DNA from 4 places in the Mesorhizobium sp. M1D.F.Ca.ET.043.01.1.1 genome. Region 1 is predicted to be linked to each of the others. Evidence: riboswitches for the same ligand, from Rfam matches in the RefSeq annotation. Region 1 holds a riboswitch; each other region holds the start of a gene.

What was found. Region 1 has a riboswitch for cobalamin ahead of bluB (5,6-dimethylbenzimidazole synthase). Riboswitches for the same ligand answer to the same signal wherever they lie in the genome.
Region 2: it holds a riboswitch for cobalamin, as region 1 does, so the genes downstream of both, EJ067_RS02330 (ABC transporter ATP-binding protein) here and bluB (5,6-dimethylbenzimidazole synthase) in region 1, are expected to answer to the same signal.
Region 3: it holds a riboswitch for cobalamin, as region 1 does, so the genes downstream of both, metE (5-methyltetrahydropteroyltriglutamate--homocysteine S-methyltransferase) here and bluB (5,6-dimethylbenzimidazole synthase) in region 1, are expected to answer to the same signal.
Region 4: it holds a riboswitch for cobalamin, as region 1 does, so the genes downstream of both, EJ067_RS29355 (CbtB domain-containing protein) here and bluB (5,6-dimethylbenzimidazole synthase) in region 1, are expected to answer to the same signal.

What each region holds. Positions count from the first base shown of each region.
Region 1 covers NZ_CP034444.1:1,314,354-1,320,205, reverse strand. The annotation lists gene ribB (3,4-dihydroxy-2-butanone-4-phosphate synthase) at 1-62, shown strand, start outside; gene EJ067_RS06720 (MFS transporter) at 171-1,388, opposite strand; gene EJ067_RS06715 (TetR/AcrR family transcriptional regulator) at 1,509-2,117, shown strand; gene EJ067_RS06710 (hypothetical protein) at 2,336-3,316, shown strand; gene bluB (5,6-dimethylbenzimidazole synthase) at 3,341-4,078, opposite strand; cobalamin riboswitch at 4,121-4,299, opposite strand; gene EJ067_RS06700 (histone deacetylase family protein) at 4,414-5,340, shown strand; gene EJ067_RS06695 (exodeoxyribonuclease VII small subunit) at 5,344-5,595, shown strand; gene EJ067_RS06690 (DUF2277 domain-containing protein) at 5,660-5,852, shown strand, end outside.
Region 2 covers NZ_CP034444.1:468,946-474,797, reverse strand. The annotation lists gene EJ067_RS02345 (FAD-dependent monooxygenase) at 1-1,260, opposite strand, end outside; gene EJ067_RS02340 (efflux RND transporter periplasmic adaptor subunit) at 1,263-2,402, opposite strand; cobalamin riboswitch at 2,712-2,918, shown strand; gene EJ067_RS02330 (ABC transporter ATP-binding protein) at 3,125-3,913, shown strand; gene EJ067_RS02325 (ABC transporter substrate-binding protein) at 3,955-4,902, shown strand; gene EJ067_RS02320 (iron ABC transporter permease) at 4,933-5,852, shown strand, end outside.
Region 3 covers NZ_CP034444.1:2,145,694-2,151,545, reverse strand. The annotation lists gene EJ067_RS10635 (DUF982 domain-containing protein) at 144-392, shown strand; gene metE (5-methyltetrahydropteroyltriglutamate--homocysteine S-methyltransferase) at 1,121-3,475, opposite strand; cobalamin riboswitch at 3,565-3,765, opposite strand; gene EJ067_RS10625 (HAD-IIA family hydrolase) at 4,521-5,294, opposite strand; gene EJ067_RS10620 (NAD-dependent succinate-semialdehyde dehydrogenase) at 5,783-5,852, opposite strand, start outside.
Region 4 covers NZ_CP034444.1:6,128,696-6,134,547, forward strand. The annotation lists gene EJ067_RS29335 (isoprenylcysteine carboxylmethyltransferase family protein) at 1-446, opposite strand, end outside; gene EJ067_RS29340 (DUF1624 domain-containing protein) at 443-1,444, opposite strand; gene EJ067_RS29345 (MFS transporter) at 1,668-2,867, shown strand; gene EJ067_RS29350 (gamma-glutamylcyclotransferase) at 3,064-3,750, shown strand; cobalamin riboswitch at 3,822-4,021, shown strand; gene EJ067_RS29355 (CbtB domain-containing protein) at 4,058-4,237, shown strand; gene EJ067_RS29360 (CbtA family protein) at 4,253-5,044, shown strand; gene cobU (bifunctional adenosylcobinamide kinase/adenosylcobinamide-phosphate guanylyltransferase) at 5,037-5,558, shown strand; gene cobO (cob(I)yrinic acid a,c-diamide adenosyltransferase) at 5,560-5,852, shown strand, end outside.

The DNA of each region.
Region 1 (5,852 bases):
AGCGCCACTATGTCGGCCTCGAAGGCTTCGGCATCCATATCGCCAAGACGGAAATTCTCTAGGCTGTCGAGGGACGGAAGCTCCTCCAAGCAAATCGCACGCTTACGCGATTGACTGAAGCGTCCGTGACGCAGGCGTCATCTGAAATGGATGGCTGAACGCTTCGTCACTCAACCCGACGCCATCGCTTCGTTACCGTCCACGTCGCAATCCGGTGTCGCTAGCCGGTACTGACCGGCAAGCACCGTGGCAAATGCAATCGCGCCTGCCGTGACCGACACCCAGAAGCCGTTCTGCGGTCCAAAAGCGTCGACCATCCAGCCGGCGGCGAAGGAGCCCAGCGCCATGCCGATACCGATCCCTGTCGTCACCCAGGTCACCCCTTCCGTCAGCATCGCGGCCGGCACGTGACGCTCGATCAGGCCGAAGGCGGTGATGAAGGTCGGCGAGATCGCGACGCCGCTGACGAAGACGACGAGCGCCAGCGTCGGCACCGTGTCGGCAAAGAGCAGCGGCAGCGTGGTGAGCGCAATCACTGCCACCGCTATCGCCAGTTGCCGCTGCAGCGGCGCTCTCAGGCTAAGCGCGCCGACGATGATGCCGAGCACGAAGGAGCCGAGCGCGTAGACGCCGATGACGAGGCTCGCCGCTTCGGGCTGGCCGAGCGCTTTGGTGATCGCCACCGTGGTGACCTCGGTGGTCGCGAAGGTCGCGCCGACGAAGATCAGGGCGAACGTGATGATCTGAACCGGCCGCAACCGGATCGCCGAAGCGGCCGCCCCATGTTCCGCCGGACGCACGGGTGGCTCTGTCGAACGCTGCAGCAGGAACGCCGCCGAGCCGAAGGCAAGCAGCAGCGTGCTCACCACCATGCCGGCCTCGGGGAACAGCGCGGTGCTCAAGCCCACCGACAGCGAGGCGCCGGCGACATAGACCAACTCGTCAGCCGCCGATTCGAAGGCGAAGGCCGTGTTCAACTCGGGGCGATTGCGAAAAATCTCGGTCCAGCGCGCCCTGACCAGCGCCGGAACGCTGGGCATGGCGGCCGCAAGCAGCGCGGACAGGAACAAGGTCCATACCGGCCAGTGCTGGTTGGCCGCCGCGATCAAGGCAGCGAAGGAAAGCACCGAAACGAGTGTCGTCGGCATGGCAATGCGGGTCTGGCCAAGCCGGTCCATCAGCCGCGATACCTGCGGCGACAGGAAGGCGTTGACCAGCGCGTAAGTCGCCGAGACAGCGCCGGCCAGCCAGTATTCGCCATACGTCTGCGACAGCATCGCCACGATGCCGATCGGCGACATGGCGATCGGCAGCCGAGCGATAAACGCCGCCGCGGCGAAGCCCTTCGTGCCGGGAGCCCGAAAGATTTCCGAATAGGGGTTTCGCATGATCGTGCTCCTCGACAGGGAAAGGCGCCGCAACTACATACGCCGCGTATGAATGTCAGATAGTTCATACGTCGCGTATGTCAATTGGCATACGAGACGTATGCGAATAGGGCCAGAGCCATGCATAGACGGCGCAAGGAGATGATCGCCGAGACGCGCGCCAAGCTGATCGCGGCCGCACGCCACGCCTTCGGCACGATCGGCTATGCCGAGGCTTCGATGGATGATTTCACCGCTTCGGCGGGCCTGACGCGCGGCGCACTCTATCATCATTTCGGCGACAAGAAGGGGCTCTTGCAGGCGGTGATCGCCGAGATCGACGGCGAGATGGCCGCCCGGGTGAACGAGGTGGCGTCACGGGCGCCGACCCGCTGGCAGCATTTCGTCGACGAATGCACCACCTATATCGAGATGGCGCTGGAGCCGGAGATCCAGCGCATCATGTTCCGCGACGGCCCGGCGGTGCTTGGCGATCCGGCGCAATGGCCGAACGCCAATGCCTGCACGGCGTCGATCACCGGGCATCTGACCAGCTTGCAGCGGGACGGCGTCGTCGTTCCCGATCTCGATCCCGAGACCGCTGCGCGGCTGATCAACGGCGCCAGCAGCCAGGCCGCGCAGCGCATCGCCAATTCCGAGGATCCCGAAGCGACCTCCAAGAAGGCGATAGCGGCGTTCAAGCAGCTGCTGGAAGGCTTGCTCAGGAAACCAGAGCAAACCACCGCGTAACCACGCTGCCGGTTTGTGCACCGGTTTTTGGGCCCGGCACGCCGCCGCCGCGTTGACAATGTCAGGGGCGAGCGCATCCTCTCCCGCCAATTGTCTTGCAGCGCAGCGGTTCTTCGAACGCGCAAAGGACGCTGTAACACTTTTGATTCTGCGCATGATCCTTTCCGAAAAAACGATTCCGATTTTCGGGGTCATGCGCGAGGCGGGGAGTCGGGGCTATGTGGGACTTCAGCATCGGCCGGTCGGTGTCCATCATGATGCGGACATGGCCGTTCATCGTCTTTCGCATGATCGTCTATTTCGGCATCACGCTGGCCTACATCATGGCGACCGGCACCGGCGCCAGTGTCGGCTATGGCGTTGGCCATATCTCCACCGACCCTGACGGACCGATGTCGTTTGCCTTGTGGGGCGGGGTCGTCGGCTTCGGCGTCGTCTCGATCGCCGTCTACTGGATCCGCGAATATATCCTCTATGTGCTCAAGGCCGGCCACATCGCCGTCATGGTGCATCTGATCGACGGCCACGACGTTCCGGATGGCCAGGGCCAGATCGCCTATGCGAAGGAAGTGGTGACCCAGCGCTTCGCCGAGGCCAATATCCTTTTCGTGGTCGACCAACTGGTCAAAGGCGCCATCCGCGCCATCACCGGCCTGATCGGCGGCATTGCCGCGTTCCTCCCCATTCCCGGCTTGAGCGGCCTCGTCAGCTTCATCAACACGGTCATTCGGCTGTCGCTGACCTATGTCGACGAGATCATCCTCGGCTACAACATCCGCATCAATTCGAACTCGCCTTTCGAGACCGCCAGGCAAGGCGTCGTGCTCTACGCGCAGAACGGCAAGCACATGGTCAAGAATGCCGTCTGGCTGGCGGTGATCATGTGGGGCGTGTCCTTCGTCATCTTCCTTTTGATGCTTGCCCCGGCAGCCGCCATCCTCTGGGTGATGCCCGGGCAGCTCGCCGGCTGGGCCTTCGTGCTGGCCATCGTCTTCGCCTGGGCCTTCAAGGCGGCCTTCATCGAGCCTTTCGCCATCGCTTCGCTGATGCAGGTCTATTTCGCCACCATCGAAGGCCAGGTTCCCAATCCGGAATGGGACCGGCGCCTAGCCGAGGCCTCGTCGAAGTTCAGGGAGCTTCGCGACAAGGCGCTGGGCTCCTTCGGCGGCTCGCGCTGGGATTCGCCCCGGCCTGCCTGATCGGCAGCCCCGAAGGCAACCCGATCAAGGCTTCGGCAGGTCAGCGCCGCGAAGCTTGGCAATCGCCGATTTGAGCGGCGCCTCGCCGGCGCCGCAAAAGGTCTCGCTCATCACCAGGTCGGGCAGCGGCAGGCGCCGCCCCCAGCCATGCGCCTCGAGGTCCGGCCGCGGCGCGAATTCCGAGACGCGGCCGACGCAGAGATAGGCTATCGGCGTGACATGGTCGGGGATCGACAACAGCCGCTTCAGCGCCTCGGTCTCGATGATGCTCACCCAACCGACGCCGACGCCTTCGGCGCGCGCCGCCAGCCAGAAGTTCTGTACCGCGCAGACGGTGCTGTAGAGGTCCATCTCCGGATTGTGCCAGCGCCCGAGCGGCGAATTCTGCGAGCGCTGCCGGTCGCAGGTGATGCAAAGATTGAGCGCGCTTTCGCAGATGCCCTCGAGCTTCAGCGTGCGGTAGAGCGCCTGCCGCTCCGCCTCGATCGCCGGCAGTTCCTGCTCGCGCGCGGCCAGGAACAGGTCGCGCACCTGCCGCCGTCTTGTCGCATCGCGGATGACGATGAAGTTCCACGGCTGCATGTAGCCGACCGACGGCGCATGATGGGCAGCCGTCAACAGTCGCGCCAGCACGCCATCGTCGAGATCGTCGGCAGTGAAATGGCTGCGCACGTCGCGCCGGGTGAACATCGCCCGGTAGACGGCCTCGCGCGCCAATTGGTCAAAGTCGCCGCCGCCGGTGGCGGCCATTCGTGCCTGCATCGCTTGTCCCCTTGCGATAAGCAGCCCTCCGCCTGACCATGCGGACGACCATTTCTGCCGGGCCGGTCTTCTGGCTCGGGATCGACCCGCATCCGGCGCCTTCCCGTCTAGGACAGTGGCTTTTGCCGGCGCGGTCCCCCTCACAGCGTTGGGCACGCCACGGATTTCAACCGTGTTCCCGATTCTCCCGCGTCGCGGGCACCAGGCAGCGGCAGGACTCTATAGCGAAGCGGAAGCCGCGCCAATGCCGCTTGCGCACGATCGGGCGCGATTTTCCCCAATCATTCGGCGCCGAAACATGGCTATCCGGGCGACAGGTGCCTAGATTAGGGGCCATGGCTACCCGTCTCTACACCCATCCGGTATTCCTGGAGCACCTCACGCCGCCCGGTCATCCCGAGCGTCCCGACCGTTTGCGCGCCATCGAGCGCGTGCTGGACGACGAGGCTTTCTCGGCTCTCGACCGCGTCAGGGCGCCGGAAGGCGACGAGGCAACCATCCTTTATGCCCATCCGGAAGATTTCGTCGCCCGCGTCCGCGCGGCCATTCCTGAGACCGGCATCGTCTCGATCGATGCCGACACCAGCGCCAGCCCGAAGAGCTGGCAGGCCGCGGTGACGGCGATCGGCGCCGCCAATGCGGCGATCGACGATGTCTTCGAGGGGCGCGCCGCCAATGTCTTCGTCGCCGCCCGTCCGCCCGGCCATCATGCCGAGAGGACGACGGCGATGGGCTTTTGCCTGTTCAACACCGCGGCGATCGCGGCCCGCTACGCGCAGAAGAAGCACCAGGCCGAGCGCGTCGCCATCGTCGATTGGGACGTGCATCACGGCAACGGCACGCAGGACATCTTCTGGGACGATCCGTCGGTGCTCTATTGCTCGACGCATCAGATGCCGCTTTACCCGGGCACAGGCGCCAAGAGCGAAACCGGCGCCGGCAACATCGTCAACGCGCCGCTCGCGCCGAGCACCGGCAGCGATACGTTCCGCGACGCCTTCCTGTCGCGCGTGCTGCCGTCGATCGACGCATTCAAGCCGGACCTGATCATCATTTCCGCCGGGTTCGATGCGCACCATCGCGATCCGCTGGCCGCGATCAACCTGACCGAAGACGATTTCGACTGGGCGACCGGCCAGCTTATGGAGCGCGCCGGGCGCCACAGCGGCAACCGGCTCGTCAGCCTGCTGGAGGGCGGCTACGATCTGCAGGGACTGGCATTTTCGGTCGCCGCCCATGTCGGGCGGCTGATGAAGGGATGAATTATGGCTGATGAAGCTAACGAAGACGTCAAGACGATGAGCTTCGAGCAGGCGCTCGACGCGCTGGAGAAGATCGTCGATGATCTGGAGCGCGGCGATGTCCCGCTCGATCAGTCGATCAGGATCTACGAGCGCGGCGAGGCGCTGAAAGCCCATTGCGACCGGCTGCTAAAGGCGGCCGAGGACAAGGTCGAGAAGATCAGGCTGTCGCGCGACGGCAAGCCGGTTGGAACGGAGCCGCTCGACGCCGAGTAGCGTGGAAGAGGGGCGGGGGAAGAAAAGCAGGTCGGGGGAAGAAAAGCAGGTAAGGAGTTCAAGCATGTGCCGCAACATCAAGACCCTGTTCAATTTCGATCCGCCGGCGACTGATGACGAGGTCCAAGATGCGGCGCTGCAGTTCGTGCGCAAGCTGAGCGGCTCGACCAAGCCGTCCAAGCGCAACGAGCATGCGTTTCACCACGCCGTCGAGGCGATCGCGGCAGCCGCGCGCGAGCTGCTCGACAGCCTCGAAA
Region 2 (5,852 bases), 850 kb from region 1:
GTCGCCATTTGCATGGGCGACGTAGGGCAGCCGGTCGCCGCCGTTCAGCTTGCCCGCCGTGCCCGAGCTGATCGGCCCGGCCCGGTACTGGATCGCCGCCTGCGAGATCAGTCCGAAGAAGGCGCGCGAGCCGAACGATGTATGCAGTGCGACATTCATGATCTTCGGCATAAGATAGCGCCGGAACAGGCCGATGAGCCGCGAGCGGCTGGTGATGAAGCGGAAAGCGGTGTCGGTGCTCTCGATCAGCTTGCGCGCAAAGGCGATGCGCTCGGGCTCATAGCTGTCGAGCAGGCGCGGGTCGGCCCGGCCCTGTACCACCGCTGCAAGCTTCCAGGCGAGGTTCACTGCGTCGCCCATCCCGGTGTTCATGCCCTGGCCGCCGGCCGGGCTGTGGATATGGCCGGCATCGCCGACGAGGAACACGCGGCCGACGCGGAAGCGCTCGGCGACGCGATGGTGGACGCGGTAGGTCGAGAACCAGTTGACTTCGTGGACCTTGACGCCGGTGTCGCGCTCGATATCGGCGCGGATCGCCTCGAAGCTGATCGTCTCGTCGGCCTCATGCGCCTTCGGCACGATGCCGATGAGGCGGAGCGACCCCGACTGCCTGACCGGCATGGCGATGGCGAAGCCATAGGTGCTGATGGTGACGTCCATGCCGTTGTGGGTGACTTCGCCGGTGCCCTTGACGTCGGCGACGTAGAAAGCCTGCTCGTAGGTGCCGCCGGGAAAGCCGATATTGAGCCCATGCCGAACGGTGCTGCGGGCGCCGTCGCTACCGGCGAGATAGGCGGCGCTGACGGTTTCGGTGCGGCCATCCTTGCTCAGCGTGGCGATGACCGCATCGCCCTCGTCCTGGAAGGCGACGAGCTCGGTGCCGCGCTCGACCTCGACGCCGGCGCGCTGCAGATGCGTGATCAGCACACGCTCGTGGATGTCCTGCGGCAAGGCGAAGGCGAAGGAAAAGGGGCTGATGCCGCGGCCGAAGTCGGACAGCGGCAGCCTGGCAGCGACGCCGGCCGGCGTATGTATGGTAAGCCGCTCCAGCCGGATGCCTGCTGCAAGGACATCGTCGACGATGCCGATCTGGTGGTGGAACTCCAGCGTGCGCGCCTGGACGGCAAGCGCCCGCGAGGTTTCGCCCGGACCGTCAGCCTTGTCGAAGATGCGGACCGGGACACCGAGCCTGGTCAGCCAGAGCGCGAGCGTCAGTCCGGTCGGACCGGCGCCGGCGATGAGGACCTTTGTCTTGGACATGGTCATTTTCCTTCTCCCTCAACGATACGGACTTTTTCGTGTTCCCGCAGCCGGTTTACGCCGGCGGTGACGACCAGATCGCCTTTGCTGAGCCCGTCGCTGACGACGATGCGGTCGGTCTCGTATCGGGCAACCGTGACCGGCTTGAGCTCGACGGCCGACGAGGGCGCCACGATCCACACCGCCGGCTTGCCATCCTTGTCGAACAGCGCGCTGCCTGGCAGCACCACGACCGGCGCGCCGGCGACCTCGGCGCGGCCGGAAACGCTGGCGCCGAAGCGCATTTCGTCGGGCGCATTCTCGATCGAGACCTTCACCTGGAAAGTGCGGGTGGCGGCATCGGCCATCGGCGCGATCTCGCGGATGGTGCCGGCCGCGGTGATCGCCGGATTGCTGAGCAGCGAGACGGTCACCTTTGGCGGCCGCTTCGTATCGGGCGTGTTGGCGAAGGCGGCTTCGGCGATCGAGAACACGGCGTCGCGGCTCTGCGGATCGGCGACGCGGACCACCATCTGCCCGACATTGACGGACAGGCCGGCTTCGGCGCCGCTCGCGGTGACGATGCCGTCGAATTCCGCGTGCAGCTCGGTATAGCCGAGCTGGTCCTTGGCCATCTCGAAGGCGATGTTCGCCGACTTGAGCTTGGCCTGCGCCGAGCGCAGATTCTTCAGCGTCGCGTCATAGTTGGCCCGTGTCGTGAAACCTTTGGCGAGCAGCGCGCCGATGCGGGCCTCGGCGGCACTTGCCTCGACAAGCACGGCCTGCGCCGCCGCGACATCGGCCTCGGCGCTGGCGAGCCGGTTGCGATAGTCCTGATCGTCGATGCGGGCGAGCACCTCGCCCTTCCTCACCGTCGCGCCGACCTCGGCGATGCGTTCGAGCAGCTTGCCGGATACGCGGAAGCCTAGGTCGCTTTCAAGCCTCGGGCGTATCTCGCCGACGGCGGTTCGGGTGTCCGCGCCGAGCATCGGAGCGACTGCTATGGCCTTGACGAGCTTCGTCTCCGGGGCGGCCGGGGTGGCGTTCGAGGCTTCGCTTCTTGCGCCGTGCCAGACCAGGGCCGCGCCGCAGGCGAGGACGGCGATCGAGCCGGCGACAAGGCGACGCCTCAGCGCCTTGTTATCAGAGAGTGCGGCAATCATGCTTGTCTCCACGACCAAGGTTGCGTTCGCGCGGGGAGGATGCGGCGACCGGGAAATATATCGGCTGGAGAGAGGGATCGGGCGTTTGCGGCCTGTCTTTCGCCAGCCCGATCTTCTTGCGGTTTCCGGCCCGGAAAATCCCGAACGGTTTCTGAGAATTTTCCGATGTTTGGCTGAGGCAGTGCCGGAAAGGGATTGACATAGGGCCTTCGAGCATATGTAACGTTATTACATATCGAGCTGCAAATTGGGAATTTCACGGGGTGATCAGGTCGCGCAGAAGTCCGTTGCGACTCGCGCGCGGACAACCTACGATGGCGGTGTCATGGTCCCCGAGCCGCAAGGCGAGGGGTGAAAAGGGAACACGGTGAGATCCGCTCAGGGTCGAGGCCGTGGCTGCCCCCGCAACTGTGAGCGGCGAGCTCCATCCGGAATGCCACTGGCCGGCAAGGCTGGGAAGGCGGATGGCGCGGCGACCCGCGAGCCAGGAGACCTGCCATCGACACGAGTTGACCGGACGGGGTGTGCCGGGAGGAGACGCGGGCACCGGTCCTGTCGGCCGGCTCGTCCGGCATCCTTCCGTCGCCGTTTTTGGAAAGTGACGGAATGTTGGACGGCTCCATCGATCGCATCCACCGCATTTTCGTGTGCACGCTTTGCTGTGATCCGGCGACGCAAGAAATGCGCAGCGAAGCTCTCTCCGATCATCGGGGGGGCCGCCTATGACCGCGCAGCTTCTCGAAGCCCGTGGCCTCGGCGCGACGGCCAACGGCCGGACGCTGGTCGACGATGTCAGCCTGTCGCTGACCGGCGGCGAACGTCTCGCCATCATCGGCCCTAACGGCGCCGGCAAGACGACGCTGCTGCGCATGCTGTGCGGGGCGCTGCCGCCGAGCCGCGGCGAGGTGCGCCTTGCCGGACGCCGGCTGGACCGGATCACCGCCGCCGAGCGGGCGCTCAGCATCGCCGTCGTCGGCCAGACGGACCAGCCGGATCCGCGGCTCGCGCTCATCGACTATGTCGAGCTTGGCCGCGTCCCACATGCGGGCTTGAGGCGCCGCCACGACGATCGCGACATCGTCGTCGAGGCTTTGCGCCGGACCGGATTGCTGCGGCTGCTCGCGCGCACAGTAGGCTCGCTGTCCGGCGGCGAGCGCCAGCGCGCGCAGCTCGCCCGCGCCATCGCGCAGGAGCCGAAAATCCTGTTCCTCGACGAGCCGACCAACCACCTCGATCCGCGCGCCCGCGGCGAGTTGCTCGACCTTGTCGCCGGCTTCGGCATGACCGTTGTCGCCGTGCTGCACGATCTCGCCCTGGTGGCGCCCTTCGCCACCCGCGTCGCGGTGATGAGCAACGCCCGGCTGCACGCGCTGGCGCCGCCGCGCGAGGCGCTGGCGCAGCCGCTCATCCGTGAGGTGTTCGGCATCGATGTGCTGCGCCTCCAGCACCCGACCGAGGACCGCGAGCTCACCGTCTTCGAGCTTCCCGCCCGCGCTTCAGCCCCGTCCTGAGCCAATCCAGACAATCCAACCCAATCAAGGAGCACCATCCCGTGAAACGCCTCGCTTTGTCGCTTGCCCTCTCTTTTGTCGCCTCGGCCGCCTTCGCCTTCCCGGTGACCGTCGACAGCTGCGGCAAGCCGCTCACCTTCGACGCGCCGCCGAAGCGCGCCGTCATCCAGGACCTCAACATGGCCGAGATGGCGTTCGCGCTGAAGCTGCAGCCGTCGATCGTCGGGCTCACCGGCATCACCGGCTGGTACAAGGTTGGCCCCGAATTCAAGGCCGAGCAGGGCTCGATCCCCGAGCTGGCGCCGAAATACCCGACGCTGGAAAACCTTGTAGCCGCGCAGCCGGACTTCTTCTTCGCCGGCTGGTATTACGGCATGAAGCCGGGCGGCGAGGTCACGCCCGACACGCTTGCCCCGCACGGCATCAAGACACTGGTACTGACCGAGAGCTGCGTCCATCTCGACAAGAACCGGCCCGCCGCTTCGATGGACCTGCTCTTTGGCGACGTCGAGAAGCTCGGCAAGATCTTCGGCAAGGACGCGCAGGCGCAAAAGCTGGTCGTCGGCTGGAAGGCCGAGCTGGCCGGCATCACCGCCAAGGTGGGCGACCATAAGGGCGCGCGCGTGTTCCTCTATGACTCCGGCGAGGACAAGCCCTTCACCGCTGGCAAGTTCGCCATCCCCAACGCCATGATCGCCGCCGCGGGCGGGGAAAACATCATGGCCGACATGGACACGAGCTGGGGCAATACCGACTGGGAGACGGTCGCGTCGCGCAATCCGCAATTCCTCATCCTGCTCGACTACCAGGACGGCGGCGGCTACCGGAAGCTGCTCGATTTCCTCGAGGCACATTCGGCGATGAAGGAAACCGACGCGGTGAAGAACAAGCGCTTCGTTGCGCTGCGTTACGCCGAGCTGACGCCCGGACCCGCCAACATCGAGGCGATCGGCAAGATCGCCAGGGCCATGTATCCGGAAGCGTTCTGACCTTTGCGATACGGATCGTTCGTTCTTACAATGTCGCTGGGCGCGGTGCTGCTCGCAGCGCTCGTGCTGCTTTCGATCGCCTACGGCTCGACGCTCATCCCGTTGCACGAGGTCGTGCGCGCGCTGGCACATGCGATGGGGCTGGACGGGAACCAGGTATCCGGTCCGGTCGGCAGCATCGTCGTCGACCTCAGGCTGCCGCGCGCGTTGCTGGCGATTGCTGTCGGCGCCGGCCTCGGCATCGTCGGCGCGCTGCTGCAGACGGTGACCCGCAACGATCTCGCCGATCCGTTCCTGTTCGGCCTCTCCTCGGGCGCCGCCGCCGGCGCGGTCTCCGTCATCACCGTCTTCGGCGACAGCTTCGGCATCTGGACACTTCCCCTTGCCGCCTTCACCGGCGGCATACTGGCAGCGGCAATCGTGCTTCTGCTCGTGTCGCGGGTGAGGGGGCAGGGACCCGAGCGGCTGATCCTCGCCGGCCTCGCCGTTTCCTTCATGTTCACCGCGCTGACCAACTATCTCGTCTTCGCCGGCGACCAGCGCGCCGCCCATTCGGTGCTGTTCTGGACCATGGGCGGGCTGGGTCTCGCCCGCTGGGACAATATCGGCCTGGCGGCGCTCGGCGCTGGCATCATTCTCGCCTATGGGCTCTGGAACCACCGCCGCTTCGATGCCTTCCTCGCCGGCGAAAGCGCCGCCGAAAGCCTCGGCGTGCCGGTGGCGAGGATGCGCCGCACGACATTCCTCATCGCGGCTCTGGCCACCGCGATTCTGGTGGCGGTGGCCGGCGTCATCGGCTTCGTCGGCCTGATGATCCCGCATCTCGGCCGGCCGCTGGCCGGTCCGCTGCATCGGCCGCTGATAGCGATCTGCGCGCTGTTCGGCGCGATCCTGCTCCTGGCCAGCGATCTCTTGGCCCGCACGCTGCTGCCGCCGCAGGAACTGCCGAT
Region 3 (5,852 bases), 830 kb from region 1:
CTGACTATGGCCAGACGCAGCTCATGGCGATCGCTTGGTCGTGAATGGCCAGCCTCAGTGGTGCAGGTGCATCGGTCGCGTTCGACTGAGTAAAGAAATACGACCGGGGCAGTTTGCCGCATAGTGGCTGTGGAGGAGGGGGGATGACCGGGTTGATCAGATTTGAGAGGCCAGTCGTTGTTCAGGTCAGCCGCCGCAGCTCAGAGCGCATCGTGGTGGACGTCAACGACGCGGCCGCTATCTTGCTGCGGGATCTGCATAATGAGACCGATAAACGCAGAATAGCGATGGACGTCTGTCTGCAGGTGTTACGCGGTAAGACCCATGCGCCAGCCGCTCGACGAGCTTTCGTCGCAGCCGCGCTCGAAGCACGCATTCTGCGCAACGATTGAGATTTATGACGCCGCTCATGAATTTCGGCCCTCTGCGCATCGCTGTTGGCCACGGTCCGAACATCCCTGCCGGCATCCGCCAGGAGCAAGCCAACCCCGTTACTTCCGCAATGGCTTTCCTGGTCGCGCGTGGGATCTTCCAACATCAAAACACAAGGGGTCCGCCAGCCAAGCTGCGGTCGTTCGGCTTCGCCTGCGCGGCGATCGTAATTGGAGACAGAGGCAGACGGGCCATTGAGCGAGAGTTGGCCGACTGCAGATGGCGGAGCGTCGATACTGTCACGATAGTCAACAGAAGTGCCGTTTGAACCTCCCCCCAGATTAGCCCTGCATCCGGTTTCCCGGAACACCCTTGGACCGGCCCCGCGTGATCGCCGATGCCTCTCCCGATGGTCGCCGATGTCGGAACGGAGGTTTCGGCGATCGCATCGGAAAGATGATAGTGATATTGGACTAGCTTAAATCCGGAGTAGTCCGAAACCGCTGGGGGTCAGCCGTCTGATCTCTGGCCGGCTCATTTGAGGGCCGGCCTGCTTCGATCGCCCGCCAACGCCCGCCTTCGGAACAGCTGGCGTGGCCGCGCCATAACAAGGCCCGACCAGACCAAGCTTACGGAGGCGCTTCGGTCGGCGGCAGGTCGATTTCTTTGGGTGAGCCGGATAGCCTCCTCAACCTACTTCGCCCGGGGTGCAGCGTCGCCGCTCACCGCCGGCAAGTGTCACCGAGTCCTACGCCGTTTGCGCTTTTTCCCGAATTGCGCGTGCCGCAGCCACCATGTTCACCAGGGCAGAGCGGACCTCCTCCCATCTGCGCGTTTTGAGGCCGCAGTCGGGATTCACCCACAGTTGGTCATCCAACAATCGATCGCGCGCAAGCATGATGAGGTTGGAAATCTCGCCCACTTCCGGGACCCGCGGCGAGTGAATGTCATAGACGCCAGGTCCGATATCGTTCGGATACTTGAAGGTTCGAAGCGTATCGAGCAGTTCCATCTGCGAGCGCGAGGCTTCAATGGAGATCACATCCGCATCCATTGCGGCGATAGCGTCCACGATGTCGCCGAACTCGGAGTAGCACATATGGGTGTGGATCTGGGTCGCATCCTCGACGGCCGTTGAAGCCAGCCGGAAGCATTCGACGGCCCAGTCGAGATAGGCCTCCCAGTCGGCCTGGCGCAGCGGCAAGCCCTCGCGCAGTGCGGCTTCGTCGATCTGGATCATCTTAGCGCCGGCCTTTTCAAGGTCGCTCACTTCATCGCGAATGGCGAGCGCGACCTGACGGCAGACGGCTGAGCGCGGAAGGTCGTCTCGGACGAAGGACCAATTGAGGATCGTCACGGGACCGGTAAGCATGCCTTTCACCGGCTTCAGCGTTAGCGACTGGGCATATCGCCACCAATGTAGTGTCATCGGATTTTGTCGCGACACATCTCCAATGATGATCGGGGGTCGCACAAAGCGCGAGCCATAGCTTTGCACCCACCCGTGTTGCGTGAAGGCGAAGCCGCAGAGCTGCTCGGCGAAATATTGCACCATGTCGTTGCGCTCGAATTCGCCGTGGACCAGCACGTCGAGTCCGATCTCTTCTTGCCAGCGAACGGCGGCTTTTATCTCTTTCTTCAGGAACGCTTCATAGTCGACGTAACTCAGCTGGCCTTTGGCATGAGCTGCCCGCGCCTTGCGAATCTCGGCTGTTTGCGGGAAGGAGCCGATCGTCGTGGTGGGGAAGGGGGGCAAGCCAAACACGTCGGCCTGAAGCTTGGAGCGGCCGGCAAATGCGCTCTTCCGGCGCGTCATGCCGACCTTGATCCTGGCGACCCGGCCTTCGACGAGCGGATCATGCACCTTGGCGGATGTCGCGCGAACGGCGGCAGCCTCAGCCGACGCCTCCAGTTCGGCGGCCACTGCGTCCCGGCCTTCGGCCAGGGCACGGGCGAGCACGACCAGCTCGTCGGTCTTTTGCGCTGCGAAGGCGAGCCACGACCTCACATCCGCATCGAGTGCCGTCTCCAAGTCCAGGTCGATCGGCACATGCAGCATCGAGCAGGACGGGGCAATCTCCACCCGCTCCAGCGGCCAACCGGCGACGATCGGCTTGATACGGTCAAATATCGCAGGCAGGTTCGCGCGCCAGACGTTGCGGCCGTCGATCAGCCCGAGCGAGAGCACAAGTTCCTTCTGCGCGAGCCGGCCGACGGCCTCCAACTGCTCTGGAGCGCGCACGAGATCCACGTGCAGTCCCGCCACGGGCAGAGAAATTGCGGTCTCGAGATTGTCTCCCAGCGATCCGAAATAGGTAGCGACCATGATCTTCAACTCGGGTGCTGCTTTCGACAGCCGGGAGTAGGCGAATTGGAGCGCATCCCGTTCGTTGGGAATCAGATCGAGCACGAGCGCCGGCTCATCGATCTGCACCCAATCGGCTCCCGCGAGCTTTAGCCTCTGCAGGAGTTCCTCGTAGACGGGCAGCAGCCGTGGCAGGAGCGCGATAGGGTTGAAACCTTCCTCAGGTGACTTCGCCAACTTGAGAAAGGTAACCGGTCCAAGCAGGACCGGGCGAGTGTGGATGCCGAGCGCCTTGGCCTCGAGGAAATGATCGACCGGTTTCGCCGACGAGAGGGCAAAGCTCTGATCGTCCCTGAGTTCCGGCACAATGTAGTGGTAGTTGGTGTCGAACCATTTGGTCATTTCCATCGCGGCAAGGCCCTGCCCATTGGCCGCAGGCTCGTCACCGGCAGGTCCACAATCCGCGGCCTGACCTTGATTGCCGCGCGCCATGGCGAAATAGATATCGAGTGGGACCTCGCCGTCAGTCCAGGCGTATCGTGCCGGAACGGCGCCGACCATGGCGACTGTGTCGAGCACGTGGTCATAAAGCGAGAAATCGTTGGACGGGATTTTCGACACGCCGCGATCGTGCTGCTCCCTCCAGCTAGCGGCACGCAGCGTCTTCGCCGTCGCGAGCAGATCGGCAGCGCGAGATTTTCCGGACCAGTAGTTTTCAAGCGCGAATTTCAGTTCCCGCCGTCGACCGATACGCGGCACGCCGAGCGTTGCTACAGGAATTCGTTGAGAGACAGTCATGCCATACCCCGATGGTTGGGGCGGGGGACAAGGAACCCGCGAATAGGCGGCACGAAGCCGAGCTACCGCGACCACCAGACACCCCGCCCGTGGACGTTGTTCGTCGTGGCAGGTCTCCTGGCTCGCGGGTCAAAGCCTCCGCCCGTCTTCCCGAGGCCGTTCGCCTCAGTGACATCAATGGGCTTGGCTCGCCGCTAACAGTTGCGGGGGCAGCGCCGGCATCGCACCGGCTTCCCTCTTAGCTCCGCTACGGCAGTGCCGCGCGAAGAACCATGACATGCGTACAATCACAGCCGCTTCGATCCTTGTCAATACCATATAACGAGATGTTTATGTGATTATGCGAGTAACACCTTGCGCTGATCGGTCTCTTTCGCCCAAAGCCGCTTACGAGGGTCGGGTCGGTCGAAAGGCATTCAGCGCCGCCCCGTCGCGCTCGAACTGCGCTCCACCGAAGTGCTTCAGGGTGTTTGCCGACTGGCCGGCCGTCGACGCAAGTGCCCGTTCGCCTTCCACAAACATGGGGGTCATCGGGTGCACTCACTTTTGGCCCGAAATCGAATTCGTCATGTCCGGACAACCAGACGAATGAAAGCGCGATGGCTTCCGTTTGATCGGCGCTCGTTGGAGGCGGCGCCCCTATTGTTGGAACGGCGTGATCATCAGGTGGTGCCTTCTCGGGTCGGCCGCGTCGCAGTGCTCTTGCACAGAGAACGCATCGTCGTGCCAACTGGGAAAATCGTTAGGAACGATGCAATCGCTCTGAAAGCATTGTGTGACATTGCGGACATCGTCGACGATCCGACAACGGGCGCACCCAATCACCGGATCAATTCCGGTGCGATCGCTGGAACGTGCAGAACCAAAGCAGTGAAGCTCACAATGAACTTGCTTGCCCTACATGGGTGCACTTCGACTAAGTTGTCACGCTTATCACTTCTTTTCTGGATGCGGGCCGGCTGTTCCTCCCGATCATTGCCCAGGTTGACGGCCGGCATGCGGAACGTAGAGGAGCGTTCGGTCTTCGTGTAGGGGTGCGTTCGGCTTATTGGTTCGCTATGATTTGGCCCAGATCGGCAAGGCACTCGACCACGTAGTCCGGTCTGAATGGAAACCGCTCTATGTCTGCCAGCTTGGTCACACCAGTAAGCACAAGGGCTGTTCTCAGGCCCGATTCCAGCCCCGCGAGCACGTCGGTATCCATGCGGTCCCCGACCATGATGGTATCGACAGCTCGAACTCCCAGCCGGTCGAGCGCGTCGCGCATCATGAACGGGTTCGGCTTCCCGACGAAATAGGGCTGACGGCCGGTGGCCTTCTCGATTAGTGCCGCGACAGCCCCGCACGCCGGATGGGAGCCCCGCTCGGTCGGGCCAGTGGCATCCGGGTTGGTGGCGAGAAAGCGCGCGCCCTTCGCCACAAGCTCAGCGCCAGTTGCGATCTGCTCGTAGTGGTACGACGTGGTGTCTCCGAGGACCACGAATTCGGGGGCAAACTCTGTTATTCGGCAGCCTGCCTGCCGCAGGGCCTCGACCAGACCGTGGTCGCCGATAACATAGGCAGTTGATCGGTGCTTTTGCAGCGCCATGAACCGCGCGGTGGCGAGCGCCGATGTGTAGATGTGCTCTGGCTGCACGGCGAAGCCAACCGCTCTTAGACGCTCGGCATGATCTTCTGGCGTGAACCGCGAGTTATTGGTGAAGATCTGAAAGGGCTCACCCTTGGCGACTAGCCCGGCAACATAGCCGACCGAGCCAGAAATCGGTTGGCCGCCCCGGACCAGGACCCCGTCCATGTCGAGCAGATGCGCTATAATCATTGGATCTCAACCCTCAATGTCTTTCGTGCATGCGCGGCCTGGGCACGTCTTGTGTCACTGAATCTTCTCCAGGCGGGAATGCCGGCGACTGTACCGATTCAGAGCGATGCGCGAAGGGGGCTCAGTGGGCCGTGCGGCAATAAGGAGGTTGCGGCGTAAACGTTTCGGTGCGCCAATTCGCCGTGCGGACGTCTTGCATCGTCGGGTTGACTACCTTCGCTGTCTCAGCGCACCTGATGCACAATCGCCTTCTTAGTTGCAGCAGACACCGGCCTGGCGAGACGTGCCGCGGTATGCATCTAGACGCCCAGCTACGTTGAAACCCCTCTACAGCGAGGAGGCAAGGTGCACCTGCGGACGGTAGGTTGCTCACCTATCCAAGCTTAAGGCGCGCAGGCGGGGGCACTGAAACGACCCGAAGCGGTCCGCGCTCGAATCATCTCTTTGGTTTGATCGTGCGCCGCCCGAGGTGTCCATCCAGATAGAGATCAGATGCCGCCCATGCAGAGGTATTTCATTTCGAGGTAGTCTTCGAGCCCGTGGCGGGAACCCTCCCGC
Region 4 (5,852 bases), 2.3 Mb from region 1:
TCCCGATATTTCTTGCCGAACTTCGCCGCCAGCATCTTTTCCTCCTTCTCGATCGCCATCTTCTGCGTCGCGAAGGCGGCGAGGAAGGCAAAGAGCAGGAACCAGGCGATGCCGGTGATGAAGGAGACGCCGATCAACAGCAGCGTGTTGGCGAGATACATCGGGTTGCGGGTGATGCCGAAGGGGCCTGACGTCACCAGATGATCGGGCTCGGCATTAGGATTGAGCGTCGTCCTGGCGCGCACCATGGCGCGGATCGCCGTGACCCAGAGCGCCGCGACGCCGAAGAGCGCCACCCAGCCGGCGCCGACCAGGATGTCGCCGAAGATGTCGCCGATCCAGGGCAGCGGGTAGAACATGCCAAGCACGACGCTGAGTGCGATCGCCGCGACATAGATCACAGGCGGCCAGGGGATGAACCCATGCTTCGGCTGGGTGCCGGTCATTGTTGCCCTCCCTCCATCTTGCTTTCGGTCGCTGCGGTGCAGGTGCTGGCGAGATCGGCAAGATGCGATTTCCAGATCTCGGACTGGTCGTTGCTGTAGAGCTTGTCGAGAGATCCTTCGCCCTTCAGCGTGTCGAGCATGCAGCCACAATAGCTGGAACAGAACTTCGTGTCCTGCTGCTGTTCACACTGCGCCTGGCAAGCCGGCAGGAAGCCGGCGTCCTTGTCCTGCGGCGTGGCGGGCATGGCCTGCGAAAGCAGCCAGACCGAGCCGAACAGCAGCGGCTGATGGATGAGGTAGAAGGCGAGGCTGTGCCGGCCGATGAAGGTCAGCGGATTCGACCAGCGGCCGGGCATCCAGGTTCCCAGCCGGGCGAGAAGACCGGAGGCTGAAGCGAGCTTGACGACCGCGATGCCTGCGAGCACCGCGCCGAACCATGGAAACAGCGGCACATAGTCGTTGGAGCGCGGGTTGGTCGCCGACAATCCGACCCACCACAGCGCCGGATGGTCGAAGACTTCCGATCGCAGATAGTAGGGTGCTGCAATCACGGCTGCCGCGACGATCGCCGTCAGCAGTGCCGGCAGCCTGAGGAAGGCAAGGCCGAGCAGGCTCGCCAGCGCGATCTCGTGCAGGATGCCGAAGAAGATGAAGCCGTCCGGCGTCGCGATGTAGGTGATGGCCGAGATGGCGATCGCCGCCACGGCGACCATGGCAAAACGCTTCCAGAAGCTCGGCCAGCGGATCTGGCGGCCATGCGCCAGGAACAGGCTGACGCCGACCAGGAACAGGAAGGTCGAGGCGATGCAGCGCGCGTAGAGCTTCCACCAGCCGAAAGCGGTTAGCCCCGGCGTGGTGTAGCCGAAATTCTCGAGATCCCAGGTGAAGTGGTAGCTCGCCATCGCGATCAGCGCGATTCCGCGCAGGATATCGAAGGCGACGATGCGGCTGTGTTTCGGCGCGTCCTGAGCGGCTTCGCTCGTCGTTTGAAGGCTCATCATCTCGCATTCCGATTCAGTCGTGCCAAACGACTATCACGGTTCTGGCCAACAACAGAGGGCGGATCGGCGGCTGCCATTCCGGCGGCATGGCAAGCCGCTTTAGGCCAGCGGCGGAAAGCCTTTGACCGGCTTCGCTTTTCGGCTTCTCGGAGTCGATTTCCTGCTACCGGTCCGCCACTGGTCCGGCCAGATTGGCGGGCGATTCACTTTCGGAGGGCCGATGTCCACCCATGTGCGCCATCCGATCTGGCTTCCGGCCCTGAGGCCCGCCGATGCGCGCACCTTCGCCTCGCTCTACGCGGTCGAATCGTTTGCCCGCGCCACGATCTCGAGCGTCATCCCGATCCAGGCTTACGAAATCCTGCACAGCGAGCAGATCGTCTCGATCCTCTACACCGTCGTGTCGCTGCTCGGGCTTTCGGTGACATTGTTCATGCCGATGCTGATCCGCCGCTTCGCGCGGCGCTGGGTCTATACGGCCGGCTGCCTGATGCTGGCGATCGGCTCGGTGTTCTTCGTCACCCACACGCTGCCGGGGCAGCTCGCCGGCATGCTTTGCCGTGTCATGGGGGCGAGCGCGCTGTCGATCACGCTCAACCTCTACATCATGGACCACATCCGCAAGGCCGACTTCATGCAGGCGGAATCGCTGCGCATGGCGTGGTCGATGTTCGCCTGGACCGGCGGGCCGACGCTGGGCATCTTCCTCTATACCCGATTCGGCATCTATGCCGCGCATGGCGCGGTCGTGGCGTTTGCGCTGGCGCTGCTTGCGCTGTTCTGGACCTACCGGCTGGGCGATAACCCGTCGATCCGCCCCGGCAAGAGCCGTCCGGCCAATCCGCTTGCCAATATCGGCCGCTTCATCGCGCAGCCGCGGCTCAGGCTCGCCTGGCTGATCGCCTTCGGCCGCTCCTGCTTCTGGACGACCTTCTTCGTCTATGGCCCGCTTTTCATGGTGATCACCGGCGAGGGCAAGCTTGCCGGCGGGCTGCTGGTGTCGGCAGGCAATGCGCTGCTGTTCATGGCGATCTTCTGGGGCAGGGCGGGCAAGCGCTTCGGTGGCAGACGCACCATGACCTTCGCCTATTTCGCCATGGCGGCAATGCTTTTTGCCGCGGGCGGCGTCGGCCAAGCCGCGCCGCTGCTCACGGCCGCGTTCCTGCTCTGCGGCGCGCTCTTTACGATTGCGCTCGACGCGCTGGGCTCGACCGCCTTCATGCGCTCGGTCCGTTCCTATGAGCGGGCGCAGATGGCGGCGGTCTACCGCACCTATCTCGACTTCTCCGAGCTGACACCGCCGCTGGTCTATTCGGTGGTGCTCACCTTCTTCGGCCTCGGCTCGGTCTTCGTCACGCTCGGCATACTGGCCGCCTTCTGCGGCTTCTTCACCTGGCGCTATCTGCCGAAGTCGTTTTGATCAGCGAGCGGGCTGGTACGCTGCATCGCGCCTGCCCGCCCACTTGGATCCGGCTGCATCGGCTGTTCCCCCGCTCCCGACAGCCGGCACCCCGGACCAGGCCGTTGTGAATTGCGGGGCCATTGTGGTGTCCGGGGACCGCCCTTAAGGTCGCTTGCCGATGCCGGCGCCTGCCGGCTGGCGAGGGCCGCAAAGCATGTCTGCAAGAACGATGTCGCTTACCGAGGAACTGGTAGCTCGTTGCTTTCGCATCGTCGAAGACACCGGGCCCGATCCTAACGCCGCGCATCTGGATGACGCCGACTACGATGCGATGCTGGACATCCTGGAAGCGGAACTCCCAGCTAGCGAGCCGCTCTGGCTGTTCGGCTATGGCTCGCTGATCTGGAAACCCGAGATCGAGCATGTCGAGGAGCGCGTCGCCGTGGCGCGCGGCTGGCATCGCTCTTTCTGCATGAAGATGACCCGCTGGCGCGGTACCAAACAGAGTCCGGGCCTGATGATGGCGCTGGATCGTGGCGGCCAATGCAAGGGCGTAGCATTCCGCCTGAACGGTGGCGACCGCCGGCGGGCTCTGGACAAGCTTTTCCGCCGCGAGATGACGCTGAAGCCAACCAGCTACCACCCCCGCCTGCTGCAGCTTGCAACCGACAAGGGGCCGTTGAAAGCGCTCGCCTTCGTCATCAATCGCAAGGGCACCACCTATGCCGGCCCGCTCGGCGAAAGCGAGGTGGTGGAAAGGCTGGCGACGTCCTGCGGCCATTGGGGTTCAGGCGCCGACTATCTCTACAACACCGTCAAGAATCTCGAAGCGCGCGGCATTCACGACGCCCATCTGTGGCGGCTGCAGCAGCTTGTCGCTGAAAGAATCGCCGCTTCCTAGCATGCGAATCCATGGCGCAATCGCGTTTGGCGATGACGGAAATTGGTTTGCCGCCTGCAGCGATTCTGCCTATAGTCGGTGCCGTCGTCGGTTCCGTTTTTGGAGCCAAGAGGGAATGCGGTGAGGGTGAATTTCCTGCCCAAAGCCGTGGCTGCCCCCGCAACTGTGTGCGGTAGTCCTCTCCATAGACCACTGGGGATTTTTCCTCGGGAAGGTGGGGAAGGGCGCGGATCCGCGAGCCAGGAGACCTGCCGGCGACGGGAAAGTTGACTTCGATGCCCTCGGGTGGAGGGCGAAAGGACAAGACATGAATACCGCTTCCGTCTCTCTCGGCGCCTCCGTCTCCTCGCAGTCGCGCGTCATGCAGCTGGCTCTGGCCGCGCTGCTCGGCATTTTCGTCGTCGGCTTTGTCGGCTTTTCGCATATCGATGCGGTCCACAACGCTGCGCACGACTATCGCCATTCGATGGCGTTTCCCTGCCACTGAGGAAGGCCTTACACCATGAATCTGTTTCGCAACGTCGTGTTCATCGCGGCGATCGCGGGGCTCGTGGCGGGCATCGCGCTCGCCTGCATGCAGGCCTATGCGACCGTGCCGCTGATCCTCAAGGCGGAAGTGTATGAAAAGGCAGGCGGCGGCCATCACCACGACCATGCCGCCACAACCACCGACAACAATGCGATGAGTTCGGCCGCGCCGGCGGCGATGAGCAGCGCGGCTCCAGCGCCTGCCGACGCGGCAGCTCCGGCCGAGGACGAAGGCTGGGCGCCGGCCGACGGCTTCGAGCGCTTCGCCTTCAACGTCGTCGCCAACATCGTCACCGGCATCGGTTTCGCGCTGATCCTGGTCGCGGTCTCGGAGTTTGCCGGTGGCATCGGCAATTGGCGTCAGGGAGTATTCTGGGGCCTTGCCGGTTTTGCCGTGTTCACTTTGGCGCCCGGCCTCGGCCTGCCGCCCGAACTGCCGGCGATGCCGGCGGCCGAGCTCCTGCCGCGCCAGATCTGGTGGATCTCGACTGTGGCTGCGACCGCCGCCGGACTTGGCCTGATCGCCTTTCGCAAGTCGCTGCCGCTGGCGATCCTCGGCGTCGCGTTGATCGTTGCTCCGCATATCGTCGGCGCGCCGCAGCCAGACAGCTTCGAGACGGCAATTCCGGAAGGGCTGCACCATCAGTTCGTGGTTGCCGTGACGCTCACCGACCTGGTGTTCTGGCTGGTGCTGGGCGCAGTTGTCGGCGTGGTGCGCGGCCGCTTCGCCGGCGCGGCGACCAGCCTGCGCGGCAGCTTTGCCTGATCGCGCCGAAGGTCGGCTGACCTTCATCATCGGCGGCGCGCGCTCCGGCAAGAGCGCGCATGCCGAAACCCTGGTCACGGCAAGCCCGTCGCCCTGGGCCTATATCGCCACCGCGCAAGCCTATGACGACGAGATGCGCGAACGCATCGCGCTCCATCGCGCGCGGCGCGGCGAAGGCTGGGCGACCGTCGATGCGCCTCTCGACCTCACCGGCGCGATTGAGGCTTTGCCCGATCACCAGCCGGTGCTGATCGATTGCCTGACATTGTGGCTGACCAATCATATGCTGGCGGACCATGATCTCGAGGCCGAGTGCCGGCGGCTCTCGGATGTGCTGTCGCGGCCGCGCGGGCCCTGGTTCGTGGTGGCGAACGAGGTCGGGCTCGGCATCGTGCCGGACAATGCGCTGGCGCGCCGGTTCCGCGACGCCGCCGGCCGGCTCAACCAGCAGGTCGCGGCCGTCGCCGACAGCGTGCTGATGATGGTGGCGGGGCTGCCGCTCAAGGTGAAGTGACATGGCCGAAATCGACGATAAGGATGCCGAGCGCCATCGCGCCAAGATGGCCAAGCGCAAGGCGGTGCAGGATGCCGAGGTGGCCGGCAAGACGATCGAGAAGGGACTGCTGATCGTCAACACCGGGCCGGGCAAGGGCAAGACCACCGCCGCCTTTGGCCTGGCGCTCAGGATGCTCGGCTACGGCAAGCGCGTCGGCGTCGTCCAGTTCATCAAGGGCAAATGGCACACCGGCGAGAAGAACGCCTTCGCCGCTTTCGGCGATCGCGTGGTGTGGCATGCGATGGGCGAGGG